2 regions of the Actinomadura sp. NAK00032 genome follow, and region 2 is predicted to be linked to the other one. Evidence: riboswitches for the same ligand, from Rfam matches in the RefSeq annotation. Region 2 holds a riboswitch; the other holds the start of a gene.
The links. Region 2 has a riboswitch for glycine ahead of gcvT (glycine cleavage system aminomethyltransferase GcvT). Riboswitches for the same ligand answer to the same signal wherever they lie in the genome.

Region 1: it holds a riboswitch for glycine, as region 2 does, so the genes downstream of both, gcvP (aminomethyl-transferring glycine dehydrogenase) here and gcvT (glycine cleavage system aminomethyltransferase GcvT) in region 2, are expected to answer to the same signal.

What each region holds. Positions count from the first base shown of each region.
Region 1 covers NZ_CP054932.1:4,436,591-4,444,109, reverse strand. Annotated here, with positions in the region: gene gcvP (aminomethyl-transferring glycine dehydrogenase) at 1-1,326, opposite strand, end outside; glycine riboswitch at 1,499-1,593, opposite strand; gene HUT06_RS20610 (lysylphosphatidylglycerol synthase transmembrane domain-containing protein) at 1,858-4,362, shown strand; gene HUT06_RS20605 (MerR family transcriptional regulator) at 4,366-4,962, opposite strand; gene HUT06_RS20600 (bifunctional nuclease family protein) at 5,420-5,890, opposite strand; gene HUT06_RS20595 (MerR family transcriptional regulator) at 6,033-6,746, opposite strand; gene HUT06_RS20590 (FHA domain-containing protein) at 6,758-7,294, opposite strand.
Region 2 covers NZ_CP054932.1:7,728,570-7,736,088, reverse strand. Annotated here, with positions in the region: gene HUT06_RS35390 (L-serine ammonia-lyase) at 1-302, opposite strand, end outside; gene glyA (serine hydroxymethyltransferase) at 354-1,610, opposite strand; gene gcvH (glycine cleavage system protein GcvH) at 1,607-1,996, opposite strand; gene gcvT (glycine cleavage system aminomethyltransferase GcvT) at 2,012-3,115, opposite strand; glycine riboswitch at 3,282-3,377, opposite strand; gene HUT06_RS35370 (hypothetical protein) at 3,439-3,810, opposite strand; gene HUT06_RS35365 (RIP metalloprotease) at 4,050-5,348, shown strand; gene HUT06_RS35360 (PLP-dependent cysteine synthase family protein) at 5,338-6,435, opposite strand; gene HUT06_RS35355 (hypothetical protein) at 6,524-7,519, shown strand, end outside.

The DNA of each region.
Region 1 (7,519 bases), 3.3 Mb from region 2:
GACGGCGGTGACGTGCTCGGGGAGCGTCGTCTCGTCGCAGGCGATCCCGACGCGGTCGGGGCCGTCGGGCCGCAGGTTGACGCCGCGCTCGCGGGCGGCGGCGACGACCTCGGCGGCGCGGCCCGGCACCCGGGCGAGGACGGTGTCGAAGAAGGAGCCGTGCACGACCTCGACGCCGGCGGCCCGCAGCCCGGCGGCGATCTCGGCGGCGCGGCGGTGGGCGCGCTGGGCGATCGCCGCCAGCCCCTCGGGGCCGTGGTAGACCGCGTACATGCTCGCCATCACGGCGAGCAGGACCTGGGCGGTGCAGATGTTGCTGGTCGCCTTCTCCCGGCGGATGTGCTGCTCGCGGGTCTGCAGCGCCAGCCGGTAGGCGAGCGCGCCGTCCGCGTCGACGGACACGCCGACCAGGCGCCCGGGGAGCTGGCGCTGGAGGCCCTCGCCGACCGCCATGTAGCCGGCGTGCGGCCCGCCGAACCCGTAGGGGACGCCGAACCGCTGCGACGACCCGACCGCGATGTCGGCGCCGGACTCCCCCGGCGGGCGCAGCAGCGTCAGCGCGAGCAGGTCGGCGGCCACGACGGCCTTGGCGCCGCGCTCGTGCGCCTGCGCGATCGCCGGCCCCAGGTCGCGGACGGCGCCGGACGCGCCCGGGTACTGCAGCAGCACACCGAAGAAGTCGCCGTCCGGGAGGCCCCCGGACAGGTCGGCGGTCACCACCTCGATGCCGAGCGGGACGGCGCGCGTCCGGACGACCTCGATCGTCTGCGGCAGCGCGTCGGCGTCCACGAGGAACGTCCCCGGGTCCTTGCGCCTGGAGGCGCGGTGCGCGAGGGCCATCGCCTCGGCGGCGGCGGTGCCCTCGTCCAGCATGGAGGCGTTGGCGACGGGCAGGCCGGTCAGGTCGGCGACCACCGTCTGGAAGTTCAGCAGCGCCTCCAGCCGCCCCTGGGAGATCTCCGGCTGGTAGGGCGTGTAGGCGGTGTACCAGCCGGGGTTCTCCAGGACGTTGCGCAGGATCACGCCGGGGACCGTCGTCCCGTGGTAGCCGAGCCCGATCATGGAGGTCAGCACGGTGTTGCGGGACGCCAGCTCGCGGAGCCGGGCCAGCGCGGCGGGCTCGCTCAGCGCGGGCGGCAGGTCCAGCGGGCGGGAGGTGCGGATCGCGGCGGGGACCGCCGCGTCGATCAGCGCCTCGGCGCCGGAGTAGCCGATCGCGGCGAGCATCCGGTCGCGGTCGGCCGGGCCGGGGCCGATGTGCCGGTCGGCGAACGCGGTGCGGGCGTGCTGCGGCGAAGCCACGGGGGCGAAGAACTGCGCGGTCATGGAGAGCCTCCTGGCTGCTGCGGTCGCTCAGGGCCACCGCCGGCGCGCGGGCCGGCGGCCGGTCTCCCCCTCTGTCATCGGCACCTGAGAGCTTCACCCGCGCGGCGGGGTTTCCCCTTCGGTGAGCCGCGTTCCCCGCGCGCGGGGAACGACGCCTGCTTTCCAGAGGTGCCTCGCCCGAGCGGTCCTTTTGCCTGAGAGGTTCCGGGGAGGTTGCCCCTTCGGCGCCCCGCGCTGGCGGCGCGGGGGCTCTCCCGCCCAGGGTCGACGGCATGTCCTGACCGAACCCTACCCAAAGACCGGTCCCGGCCGCCGCCGCGGCCCCCGGCGGGACGCGGCGCCCCACGCGGACACGGGGGACGTCCCCACGGTGCCGGGACGGTACCGGCCGGTACGATGTGCTGACTCACCTGGGACAAGACGGACCTCGGGCCACGGGGGCGGAGATGGGGCTGCGGGGTGCGCACGCGACCGGCCGGGGGGCGTCCCGGCGCTCGACGGCGCGCCGCCGGTTCTGGGACGCTGATCACGATGACGGACGGTCCGGGCGGTAGCGGCGTGACGCAGACCCACGACGGCGCGGCGCGCCCGCGGCCGGACGCGCCCGCCGGGGCGCCCGTCGACGAGCCCGCCCTGCCGGACCGGATCCGCCGGCCGACCGACGCGATCAGGTTCGCGGCGTCGCTGGCCGGGCTGGCGGCGGTGATGCTGCTGGTGTCGATCGCGCAGCAGACCACGCACGGCCTGCAGACCGACATCGCCCAGGGCACCGCGCACGCGCCCCGGCTGCTGCTGACGCTCGCGACGCTGGTATCCAGCTTCGGGGTGCTGGCGGTGCCGATCGCGTTCGCGGTGGAGCGGCTGTTCCACAAGGACGGGACGCGCGTCGCGATCGCGCTGCTGGCCGCCGTGATCGCGTTCGGGATCACGGTGGGGCTGGACGACCTGGTGGTGCGGGCCGCCCCCGGCGGCGTGCTGGACTCGCTGATCTGGGGCGGCACCGAGACCGCGCCCGTGCACACCGACATCGCCCCGGTGATCGCGTTCGCCACCGCCGTCGGGATGGCGGGCCGCGCCCGCTGGCAGGCGGTGACCTGGACCATGATCGGGCTGGCGGCGCTGACCGGGCTCACCGCGACCTACGCGTCCGTCGCCGCGCTCGCCGCCACCTACTTCCTCGGCCGCGCCATCGGCCACGGCACCCTGTACGCCGTCGGCACGCCGAACCCCCGGCCGTCCGGGACGGCGGTGGTCGCGGCGCTGGAGCGGCTCGGGCTGCGGCCGGAGCGGGGCGCGCGGCTGGACGAGCCCGCCGACGACACCGAGGACGGCCGCCGCTACGGCGTCGTCCTCGGCCCGTCCGCCGGCGGCGGGTACGGCGCCCGCGTCCCCGCCGGGCGCGGCGCGCACGGCGACTGGGACCTGGAGGTCCGCGTCCTGGACCGGGACCAGCAGACCGCCGGGCTGCTGTACCGGATCTGGCGGCTGCTGCGGCTGCGCGCCGCGACCAGCGGCCGGACGCTGCGGTCGCTGCGCCGGTCCCTGGAGCAGGAGTCGCTGATGGCGTACGCGGTCGACGCGGCCGGCGTGCGGACCCCGCGGCTGGCCGGCACCTGCGAGGTCGGCACCGAGGCGGCGCTGCTGGCCTACGAGCACGTGCCGGGCCGGCGGCTCGGCGACGTGCCGGACGACGAGGTCACCGACGCGCTGCTCACCGACGTCTGGCGGCAGTTCCGCGCGATGCAGGGCGGCCGGCTCGCGCACCGGCGGCTGGAGGACCGCGCGCTGCTGATCGGCGAGGACGGCCTCGCCTACGTCACCGACCTGCGGGCCGGGGAGACGGCGGCCGGCGACCTGGTGCTGCGCCTGGACCTGGCGCAGCTCCTCACGACCCTCGCGCTGCGGGCCGGCCCCGAGCGGGCGGTGCGGACGGCCGCGTCCGTGCTCGGCGAGGAGGCCCTGGGCGGGGCGGTGCCGCTGCTGCAGCGCGTCGCCCTGTCCCGCACGACCCGCGCCGCGCTGAGGCGCGACCGGGACCTGCTCACCCGCATCCGGGAGCAGATCGTCCGGCTGAAGCCGGAGACCGAGGCGGCCCCGGCCCGGCTGGAGCGCTTCCGGCCGCGGACGATCTTCAGCGTGGTGGCGCTGTCGATCGCCGCCTACATCGTCATCCCGCAGGTGACCAGCCTGGACGTCGGGTACCTGGCGGCCACGGCGAGCTGGCACTGGGTCGCCGCGGCACTCGGCGCGGCGGCGCTGAGCTACGTCGGGGCGGCGCTCATGCTGATGGGGTTCGTCCCGGAGCGGCTGCCGCTCGGCCGGACGGTGCTGGTGCAGCTCGCCGCGTCGTTCGTGAAGCTGGTCGCGCCGGCGGCCGTCGGCGGCGTCGCGGTCAACACCCGCTACCTGCAGCGCTCGGGAGTGCGGCCGGCGCTGGCCGTCGCGAGCGTGGGCGCGTCGCAGCTCGTCGGGCTGGTCGCGCACATCCTGCTGCTGGTGCTGTTCGGGTTCCTCACCGGCTCGACGACCAAGGCGACGCAGGACCTGGCGCCGTCCCGCACGATCGTGATCGCGGTGCTGGTGCTGGGCCTGGTCGCCGGGCTGGCGCTGACCGTCCCGCGCGTCCGGCGGGTGGTGGCCTCGCGGCTGCGGAGCATGTTCTCGGGCGTGGTGCCCCGCCTGGTGGACGTCCTGCAGTCCCCGACGAAGCTGTTCACCGGGATCGGCGGGAGCCTGCTGCTGACGCTGGCGTTCGTCCTGTGCCTGGACGCGTCGATCCGCTCGTTCGGCGGTTCGCTGCCGTGGACGACGGTGGTGCTGGTGTTCCTCACCGCGAACGCGGTCGGATCTGCGGCGCCGACGCCGGGCGGTCTCGGCGCCGTCGAGGGCGCCCTCACCCTGGCGCTGACGATCTCCGGGCTGTCCGCGGAGACCGCGACGTCCGCGGTGCTGCTCTACCGGCTCTTCACGCTGTGGCTGCCCGTGCTGCCGGGCTGGGGGGCGTTCGCCTTCCTCCAGCGCAAGGAGGCGCTCTGAGCGTCAGCCGGTCCGGCGCGCGCGGCGCCGGTTGGCGAGCTCATCGTGGGGGTGCTCGATAGGGTCCGCGGCGGCGCGTTCACCGGGAAGCCGCGCGAGGCTCCCCTCCACCTCCTGCCACACCCGGCCGAGCGCTATGCCGAACACGCCCTGCCCGCCCTGCAGCAGGTCGACGACCTCGTCGGCGGACGTGCACTCGTAGACGCTGACGCCGTCGCTCATCAACGTGATCTGCGCGAGGTCCTGGACGCCGCGGTCCCGCAGATGGGTCACGGCCGTCCGGATCTGCTGCAGTGACACTCCCGTGTCCAGCAGCCGCTTCACGACCTTCAGCACGAGGATGTCGCGGAAGCTGTACAGCCGCTGGCTGCCCGATCCCTGCGCCGCGCGCACGCTCGGCTCCACCAGCTTCGTGCGCGCCCAGTAGTCGAGCTGCCGGTAGGTGATCCCCGCCGCGGCGCACGCCGTCGGGCCCCGGTAGCCGACATCCTCCGGCGGCGCGGACACCTGCGTGTCGAAGAGCAGCCCCTGCTCTCCGGCACGGCGTGACGCCACGTGCCTGTCGGGGGTCGCCTTGCCCTCGCCGCTGCTCACCGCCACGCGGACCTCCGGCTTCTATCATCCCGTGGCGCTTCGTCAAGGGGGTTTGACGAATTACACCACGGGTGTTCCACCAGCACGGTAGGTGCCGGTCAGGGTGTGGTCAACGTTCATCGTCGGCGCGTCGCATGCCCGGATGAACCGGCTTCACGTGGGCAAACTGCGCACCTCCGCCACCCACCGACTCCTACCCCGAAGCACGGCCCCCAAAAACCGCCAGGTCCAGGACGATGCGGCATTTATCACTGCCCTTCACCACACCTACCCGCCCCGCACCAAGCCCCGGCCCACCCCACCCCACGAACCACCAAACAGTGACGCACGGTAATCGACCCACCCCTCAGAAATCCCGCCCAACCCGGTGGGAGACACAACGGTCGGCCCCCTGGGAGACACAACGGCGAGGGCCGCGGGGAGCAGGCTCTGCTTGCGACCACACCCGCCCGACCGGGGCGAGCTAGCCGGCTCGGCCGAAGTCTTCGGGGGAGATCGTGTCGAGGAATTCGCGGAACTTCTCGACCTCGTCCTCCTGCTCGTCGGGGATGGCGACGCCGGCCTCTTCGAGGACGTCCTCGCTGGCGAAGATCGTGGCGCCGGTGCGCAGGGCCAGGGCGATGGAGTCGGACGGGCGGGCGCTGACCTCGACGCCGTTGGAGAAGATCAGGTCGGCGAAGAAGATGCCCTCGCGCAGGGCGGTGATGTTGACGGTGCGGAGCTGGACGCTGAGCGCGTCCAGGACGTCGCGGAACAGGTCGTGGGTGAGCGGCCGCGCGGGCAGCACGCCCTGCTGCGCGAAGGCGATCGCCGTCGCCTCGACCGCCCCGATCCAGATGGGCAGGTAGCGATCGCCCTCCGTCTCCTTCAACAGGACGATCGGCTGATTGGAGGGCATCTCGACCCGGACGCCGACGACCTCCATCTGCTTCACTGCGGCTCCCTGCTGGTTCTCGCTGTCTCGATCACCACGTGCAGCGGATCGATTCCTGACCGAACCATGTAGCCAACGTACACCCAGGCCCGGACAGCTCGTCGCGCCGCGGGTGGGGGAAAATCCTCCGCGGCGCCCATGGTCAGTGGTCGAGGCTTTCGCGCAGACCCGCGCTGACCAGGGCGGCATGGAGCCGGACCGACAGCGCGGCGATCTCGCGGGCGGTCTCGGCGGCCTCCTCGTGGGCGCCGCGGCTGCGGCGGCGCAGCTGCGGCGCGACCATCTGCTCGATCAGGCCGACCTGGCGGTCGGCGGCGGCCTTCACGGCGCGCAGGTGCCGGACCTCGAAGCCGTACTCCTCGAGCTCGGCGGCGACCCGGCAGATGCCGAGGGCCTCGCCCTCGTAGTGGGCGCCGGTGCGGTGGACGAGCCCGTACTCCTCCAGGCGGGCGAGGAGCGCCTCGTCGATGCCGGCGCCGTCGAGGAGCTGGCGGCGGGTGAGGCGGACGGGCGGGTCGGCCGCCGTGGTGTCGGCGGCGACCAGGGTGCGGGGGCGCCGGCCCGGTTCGCGGGCGCCGAGCGCCGGGACGCTCTCGCCGCGGTCGCGGGCCTCCAGATGCCGCCTGATCACGCGCAGCGGCATGTAGTGGTCGCGCTGCGCGGTGAGGACGAAGCGGAGCCGCTCCACGTCGGCGGAGCCGAACTTGCGGTAGCCGGCGGGGCTGCGCTCCGGCTCGACGAGGCCCTCCGACTCCAGGAATCTGATCTTGGAGATGGTGATGTCGGGGAAGTCGGGCCGCAGCAGCCCGAGCACGTCCCCGATCGTCATCTGGGACCGGGCCGGCTCCGCGTTCAACGCCCCTCCCGTCAGCCGTGCGCCGGGTTGGTCAGGAACACCAGCCGGAACTTGCCGATCTGCACCTCGTCGCCGCCGGACAGGCCGGCCTGGTCGATCCGCTGCCGGTTGACGTAGGTGCCGTTGAGGCTGCCCACGTCCCGGACGGAGAAGGTGCCGCCCTGGCGGGCGAACTCGGCGTGCCGCCGGGACACGGTGACGTCGTCCAGGAAGATGTCGCTCTCGGGGTGCCGCCCCGCGGACGTGCGGTCCTTGTCGAGCAGGAAGCGGCTGCCCGCGTTCGGCCCGCGCTTGACGACGAGGAGCGCGGTGCCCGGGGGCAGCGCCTCCATCGCCATCTGGTCGGGGCCGGCCTGCTCCTCGGCGCCGGTGTCGGTGTCCAGCGCCTCGAACCCGCCGATGGAGATCGTGGACGTGGACTCGCCGGGCGACTCGCGGTACGGCGGCGGCGCGGCCGGACTCCGGGTCAGCGGAGTGCCGCAGTTCGAGCAGAAACGGGCATCATCCGGGTTGGCGTGACCGCACTGCGTGCAGTAGACGCTCGGCATCGATCGGCTCGGCCTCCTACCATCGGCGTGCCGCACGCGGACGCCCCGCCGCAGCGGGAGCCGCCTGCGCCACGCGCATCCTTCACCCAACCCATGCCGGGGACCCGCCCCCGACCACGGTCCAACTCACCGCCCGTTCACGCGACGGTCGCCGCAACTTACGCGGCTATCACCCGAGGGGTCAACCGGGGCGGTGAACCGACCGCACCAAACTACATTCGTCGA
Region 2 (7,519 bases):
CCGAACAGGCGCAGGGCGCCGCGTTCGCGGATGGACGCCAGGCGCTCGTCCACGGTGTCGACGTCGACCAGTTCGGGCTTGTCGCCCTCCAGGCCGAGGATGACGGCCTTGTCGCTGCCGTGGCCCTTGCCGGTGAGGCCGAGCGAGCCGTAGAGGACGACCTGGACAGACGCCGTCTTCTCCAACAGCCCGTCGCGTTCCAGGCCGCGGGCGAAGCGGTGCGCGGCGGCCATCGGGCCGCCGGTGTGGGACGAGGACGGGCCGATACCGATCTTGAACAGGTCGAACACGCTGATGGCCATTGCTACCTCGTTGTAGCTGCGCCCCCTCCCGGGGGAGGGGGCGCGGGGACGTCACAGGTTCGGATACAGGGGGTGCTTCTCGGCGAGGGCCGTCACGCGGGCCGCCAGGGCGTCCCGGTCGAAGGACGGCTGCAGGGCCAGCGCGATGACGTCGGCGACCTCGGCGAAGTCCGCGGCGGTGAAGCCGCGGGTGGCGAGGGCCGGGGTGCCGATGCGCAGCCCGGAGGTGACCATCGGCGGGCGCGGGTCGTTCGGCACCGCGTTCCGGTTCACCGTGATGCCGATCTCGTGCAGCCGGTCCTCGGCGTCGCGCCCGGTGAGCTCGGAGTCGACCAGGTCGACCAAGACGAGGTGGACGTCCGTGCCGCCGGTCAGCACCTTCACGCCGGCCTTGGCGGAGTCCTCGGCGAGGAGGCGGTCGGCGAGCAGCTTCGCGCCCTCGACGGTGGCCGCCTGCCGGGCCTTGAACTCCTGCGACGCGGCGATCTTCAGCGCGACGGCCTTGGCGGCGATCACGTGCTCCAGCGGGCCGCCCTGCATGCCCGGGAACACCGCCGAGTTGATCTTCTTGCCGTACTCCTCGCGGGCGAGGATCAGCCCGCCGCGCGGGCCGCCGAGCGTCTTGTGCGTCGTCGTGGTGACGATGTCGGCGTGCGGGACGGGCGAGGGGTGCAGCCCCGCCGCGACGAGCCCCGCGAAGTGCGCCATGTCGACCATGAGCAGCGCGCCGACCGAGTCGGCGATCTTGCGGAACTCGGGGAAGTCGAGCTGGCGCGGGTACGCCGACCAGCCCGCGACGATCATCTTCGGCCGGTGCTCGGCCGCGAGCGCGGCGACCTCGTCCATGTCGACCAGGCCGTCCTCGGCGCGGACGTGGTACGGCACGACGTTCAGCGTCTTGCCGGAGTAGTTCAGCCGCATCCCGTGCGTGAGGTGGCCGCCGTGCGCGAGGTCCAGCCCGAGGATGGTGTCGCCGTGCTGCAGCAGCGCGAAGTACACGGCCGTGTTGGCCTGCGCCCCGCTGTGCGGCTGGACGTTCGCGTGCTCGGCCCCGAACAGCGCCTTGGCGCGGTCGATCGCGAGCTGCTCGGTGACGTCGACGAACTCGCAGCCGCCGTAGTAGCGGCGGCCGGGGTAGCCCTCGGCGTACTTGTTGGTCAGGACGGAGCCCTGCGCCTCCAGCACCGAGACCGGCGCGAAGTTCTCCGACGCGATCATCTCCAGCGTGGACTGCTGGCGGCGCAGCTCCGCGCCGACGGCCTCGGCGACCTCGGGGTCGGCGGCGGCCAGCGACTCGTAGAGGCTCATGACTCCTCGATCAGCTTCTCGTAGGCGGCGGAGTCGAGCAGGTCGCCGGGCTCGTCGGAGATCCGGACCTTGAAGATCCAGCCCTCGCCGTACGGGTCGTCGTTGATGACCTTCGGCTCGTCCACCACGGCGGAGTTGATCGCGGTGATCTCGCCGCTGACCGGAGAGTAGAGGTCGCTGACGGACTTGGTGGACTCGACCTCGCCACAGGGCTCGCCCGCCTCGACGGCGTCGCCCTCGGAGGGCTGCAGCTCGAGGTAGACGATCTCCCCGAGGGCGTCGGCGGCGTGCGCGGTGATGCCGACGGTGACGATGCCGTCCTCACCCCCGATGCCGGACACCCACTCGTGCTCTTCGCTGTAGCGGAGCTGCTCCGGAACGCTCACGATCTCTTCTCTCTCTCAGGAACGCTTGTAGAAGGGCAGGGCCACCACGTCCACCGGCTCGGGCCGGCCGCGGACGTCCACGGCCAGGTCCGTCTCCTCGACGCCGCTGTCGAGGTACGCCAGGGCGATCGGCCTGCCCAGTGTGGGGGAAGGGGCCCCGCTCGTCACGACCCCGCACGGCGTGCCGCCGGACGTGACGACCTGGTACCCCTTCCGCGGCGCGCGACGCCCGCGCGCGACCAGCCCCACGAGCCTACGGCCCGGAGGCGTCGCGGCCTGCGCCGCCAGGGTGGTCTTGCCCACGAAATCGACCGTCTTGTCCAGCTTCACGACCCGGCCGAGGCCCGCCTCGAACGGCGTCGTCTCGGCGGTCAGCTCGTTGCCGTACAGCGGCATGCCCGCTTCGAGGCGCAGCGAGTCGCGCGCGGCGAGGCCCGCCGGGACGACCCCGTCGACCGCGGCGAGCGCCCGCCACAGCGCGACGGCGTCGGCGGCGTCCACGAACAGCTCGAAGCCGTCCTCGCCGGTGTAGCCGGTGCGGGCGATCAGCGCGTCGACGCCCGCGACGCGTCCGGCGAGGATCGCGTAGTACTTGAGGCCGCCCACCGGCGCGTCGGTGAACTCTTCGAGAATTCCCTGCGAGCGCGGGCCCTGCAGCGCGATCAGCGCGTACGCGGCCGAACGGTCGTCGACGGCCGCCTCGAAGCCGGTGGCGCGCTCGGCCAGGGCGTCCCGGACGACGTCGGAATTGGCCGCGTTCGCGACGACCATCCAGGTCTCGTCCGCCAGCCGGTAGACGATCAGGTCGTCGAGGACGCCGCCGTCCGGCGCGCAGATCATCGTGTAGCGGGCCTTGCCGACCGCCATCGGCGACAGGTTCCCGACCAGCGCGTAGTCGAGCGCGGCTCCCGCGTCCGGCCCGGAGAGGAAGATCTCCCCCATGTGCGACAGGTCGAACAGGCCGGCCCCGGTGCGGACGGCCTGGTGCTCGGCGGTCTCGCTCTTGTAGCGCAGCGGCATCAGATAGCCGGCGAAGTCGACGAGGTTCGCGCCGAGGTCCTGGTGGACGTCGTGCAGCGGAGTGGTCTTCGGTTCGGCGGACATGGGTTCGGCGGACATGGGTTCGGCTCCTTCGTCACGGGCGCGCGTGGTCCATCGTCCCACTCGCGCACCGGGCGTTTCGGTGCCTCCCCCTCTGTCATCGGCGCCTGAGAGCTTCACCCGCCGCCGGGCGGCGGGTTTTCACCTTCGGCGGGGGACCGGGTCCCCGCTTTCCAGAGGTCGCCTTGCCCGTGCGGTCCGTGGGCCTGAGAGGTTCCGGGGAGGATTTGCTCCTTCGGCGTCCCACACCGGCTGCGTGGGACTCTCCCGCACGGGGTCAACGGCTTTCCGCCAAATCTAGCAGCGGCCCCGCCCGGCGACCACCCGGCGACCGCCCGCCCTCACTCCGTCGGCGGCGGCGACGCCGACATCGACTTCACGCAGGTCCGCAGCGCCGCCTTGATCTTCTCCAGGTCCTTCTTCGCGGGGGTGTACGTCGGGTTCGGCGACGGCAGCTCCACGCCCTGCTCGTGCATGCAGTCGTTGAACGCCTTGGTCGCCTTCGACACCCCCGGCGGGACGGGCGTGGCCGTGGCGTTTCCCTTGTCGGACGCCGTCCCGGACGGCGCCGAAGCCGGTGCCGAGGCCGCCGGCGTGGGCGGCGCCGACGCCCCCGCGTCCCCGCCGCCGTCGTCGGAGCCTCCGCACCCGCTGAGCGCCAGACCCAGCGCCAGCACCGCTACAAGACCGCGCTTCAAGGTGACTACCTCCATGGACCGGGGTGAGATCGCTCATCATGCGCGCGTCGGCCGCCCCGCCGCTATCAAGGCGCATGCCAATGCCGCCGCCGCGACTTAGCACCTCTCCTCAAATCGGGCGCCCCGATCGGACGTCCCCGCGGCACCGGTTCGTTGATTGTCTTAAACCAGGACAGGACGGGTCGCGTACTCTGAGTTGGTCGTTGGAGATCACCCGCGGTGGGCGCGGGCGGACGAGCTGAGGGGCATGCCGGATGGTCTACCTGGCAGGGATGCTGATCCTGTTCTTCGGCCTGCTGGTGTCCATCGCGCTGCACGAACTCGGGCACTTCTCGTTCGCCAAGCTGTTCAAGGTGCGGACCACCCAGTTCATGGTCGGGTTCGGCCCGACGATGTGGTCCAAGCGCAAGGGCGAGACCGAGTACGGGGTGAAGTGGATCCCGCTCGGCGGCTACATCCGCATGATCGGGATGCTGCCGCCGCGCAAGGGCGACGCGCCCGGGCAGGTGCGGCAGGTCAGCACCGGGCCGTGGCAGGGCCTCATCGAGTCGGCGCGCGGCGCCGCGCTGGAGGAGATCCGCCCCGGCGACGAGGACCGCGTGTTCTACGCCAAGAAGTGGTGGCAGAAGCTGCTCATCATGTTCGGCGGGCCCGCGATGAACCTGCTGCTGTCGGTGATGTTCTTCGCCATCCTGCTGATGGGCATCGGCACCATGCGGGCGCAGCCGGTGATCGGCGAGGTCCTCGAATGCATGGTGCCCGCCAGCCAGTCCCAGACGAAGGAGTGCCCGGCGAACGCCACGCCGACCCCGGCCGCGCAGGCGGGGCTCAAGCCCGGCGACGAGATCGTCGCGTTCGGCGGCAAGAAGATCGACGACTACGACGAGCTGCGGGTGCTGATCCGCGACAACGGCGGCAAGACCGTCCCGATGACCGTCGAGCGGGACGGGCGGGACGTCCAGCTGAACGTGCCGGTCACCCGCAACCAGATGTACGACCTGGAGGACCAGGACAAGATCGTCAACGTCGGGTTCCTCGGCATCACCCCGACCAGCGCGATCGAGCGGCAGGGCCCCGGCGCGGTCGCGAGCACGATGGTCGACCTGACCAGCCGCACCGCGGGCGCCCTGGTGCGGATGCCGCAGAAGATGGTCGGCGTCTGGAACGCCGCCTTCAGCGACGAGAAGCGCGACCCGAACGGCCCGGTCGGCGTCGTCGGCGTCAGCCGGATCGGCGGCGAGGTCGCCGCCTCCGACGACTACACCAACGCGGAGAAGGTGTCCTTCTTCGTGATGCTGCTCGGCTCGCTGAACCTCGCGGTCGGGCTGTTCAACCTCGTCCCGCTGCTGCCGCTGGATGGCGGCCACATCGCCGGCGCGCTGCTGGAGGCGGTGAAGAAGGCGTTCGCGAAGGTCTTCCGCCGCCCCGACCCCGGCTACGTGGACGTCGCCAAGGCGCTGCCGGTGACGTACGTGATGGCGGTCGTGCTGATCGTCATGGGCGGCCTGCTGATCTACGCCGACCTGGTGAACCCGGTCACCGTCACGGGGTAGCGGGCAGCTCGCCGGTCTTCAGGAACGCGTTCAGCGCGGCCAGGTAGGGCGCTATGTCGAGGCCCTGCCCGGCCAGCCACGCGTCCGACCCGTAGGTGCCCGCGTAGCGCTCGCCGCCGTCGCAGATCAGCGTGACGACGCTGCCGCGCTCGCCGCGCGCCCGCATCTGCGCGATCAGCTCCGCCGCGCCCCACATGTTCGTGCCGGTCGAGCCGCCGACGCTGCGGCCGCTGACCTCGCTCGTCCAGCGCATCGCCGCGACGGACGCCGCGTCCGGCACCTGGATCATCCGGTCGATGACGGTCGGCAGGAACGACGGCTCGACGCGCGGCCGGCCGATGCCCTCGATCCGCGAGCCCGCCGCCGTCCGCTCCGGGTCGCCGTCGGCGAACGAGCCGTGGAACGCCGAGCCCTCCGGGTCGACGACGGCGAGCCGCGTCTGGAACATCCGGTACCGGGCGTACCGGCCGATCGTCGCGGACGTCCCGCCGGTGCCCGCGCCGACCACCACCCAGGACGGCTCCGGGAACCGCTCCAGCCGCATCTGCTCGAAGATCGACTCGGCGATGTTGTTGTTGCCGCGCCAGTCCGTCGCGCGCTCGGCGTAGGTGAACTGGTCCATGAAGTGGCCGTTGCACTCGGCCGCGAGCCGCCGCGACTCGTCGTAGATCGAGGACGGGTCGTCCACCAGATGGCAGCGGCCGCCCTGGAACTCGATCAGCTGGATCTTCTCCGGGCTGGTCGAGGCGGGCATCACCGCGATGAACGGCAGCCCGAGCAGCCGCGCGAAGTACGCCTCCGACACCGCCGTGGACCCGCTGGACGCCTCGATGACCGTCGTGTCCTGCCGGATCCAGCCGTTCGCGAGCCCGTACAGGAACAGCGACCGGGCGAGCCGGTGCTTCAGCGAACCGGTCGGGTGGACGGACTCGTCCTTCAGATAGAGGTCGATGCCCCATTCCGGCGGCAGCGGGAACACGTGCAGGTGCGTGTCGGCGCTGCGGTTGGCGTCGGCGTCGACGAGCCGGATCGCCTCGGCGATCCACGCCCGGTATCCGGGATCGCAGCGGTCCACGGTACGGCTCACGGCGGCCTTCCCCTCGATCGTCGCTGATCGGCCGGGTCCCACGATATCCGTGCATGTCGCGGTGCATGATGGAGGCATCGGGGGGCAGATGATCGAGATGTTCGACGAGCGGATCACGGCGGCCGGGCGGCTGCCGCTGTTCGGCTTCTTCGTCGCGTTCCTCGTCACGTTCGTGCTGACGCGGATCAACGTGCGGCTCATCCGCGCGGACGTGCGCTGGTGGTTCCGCAACATCACCGCGGGCGACCTGCACATCCACCACGTCGTGTTCGGCGTGGTGCTGATGCTGGCGGGCGGCGTGGGGAGCCTCGCCGTCCCGGACGCCTACACCGGCCTCAACGTGGCGGCCGCCGTCGTCTTCGGCATGGGCTCCGCCCTCGTGCTGGACGAGTTCGCCCTGATCCTGCACCTCAGCGACGTGTACTGGACGGAGAAGGGCCGCGCGTCCGTCGACGCGGTGTTCGTCGCGATCGCCGTCACGGGCCTGCTCCTGCTCGGCATCCGCCCGCTGGGCTACGAGGGCATCGCGCCCGACCCCGGCACCGGCATCCTCACCCGCGTCTACGTCGCGTCCCTCGTCGTGAACCTGGTGTTCGCGGTGATCACCCTGCTCAAGGGCAAGATCTGGACGGGCCTCATCGGCCTGTTCATGCCCGCCCTGCTGATCGTCGGCGCGATCCGGGTGGCGCGGCCGGGCTCACCCTGGGCGCGCTGGCGCTACGCCCCCGACTCGCGCCGCCACCAGCGGGCCGTCCGGCGCGAGCGGCAGTTCCGCCGCCCGCTGATCCGCGGCAAGATCTGGGTGCAGGAGTTCATCGCGGGACGGCACGACCTCCTTCCGCCCGAGCTGCTGCAGCGCGGCGCCGACGCCGCCGAGCGCGCCCGGCTGCGCCGCCTCGAACGGGCGGAGCGCCGCGCCGGCGCCCGCGCCCAGCGCAAGGCCAGGGCCCGCGCCGACCGCCGGGCCGAGCGCCGCGCCGCCCGCCGCGCGGCCCGCGGCGTCCGCCGCCAGTTCGCCGCGCGCGGCGGCGCCGCCGCCCGCCGCGAGACGACCCGCACCCTGCCCGGCGTGGGCAGCCGCGCC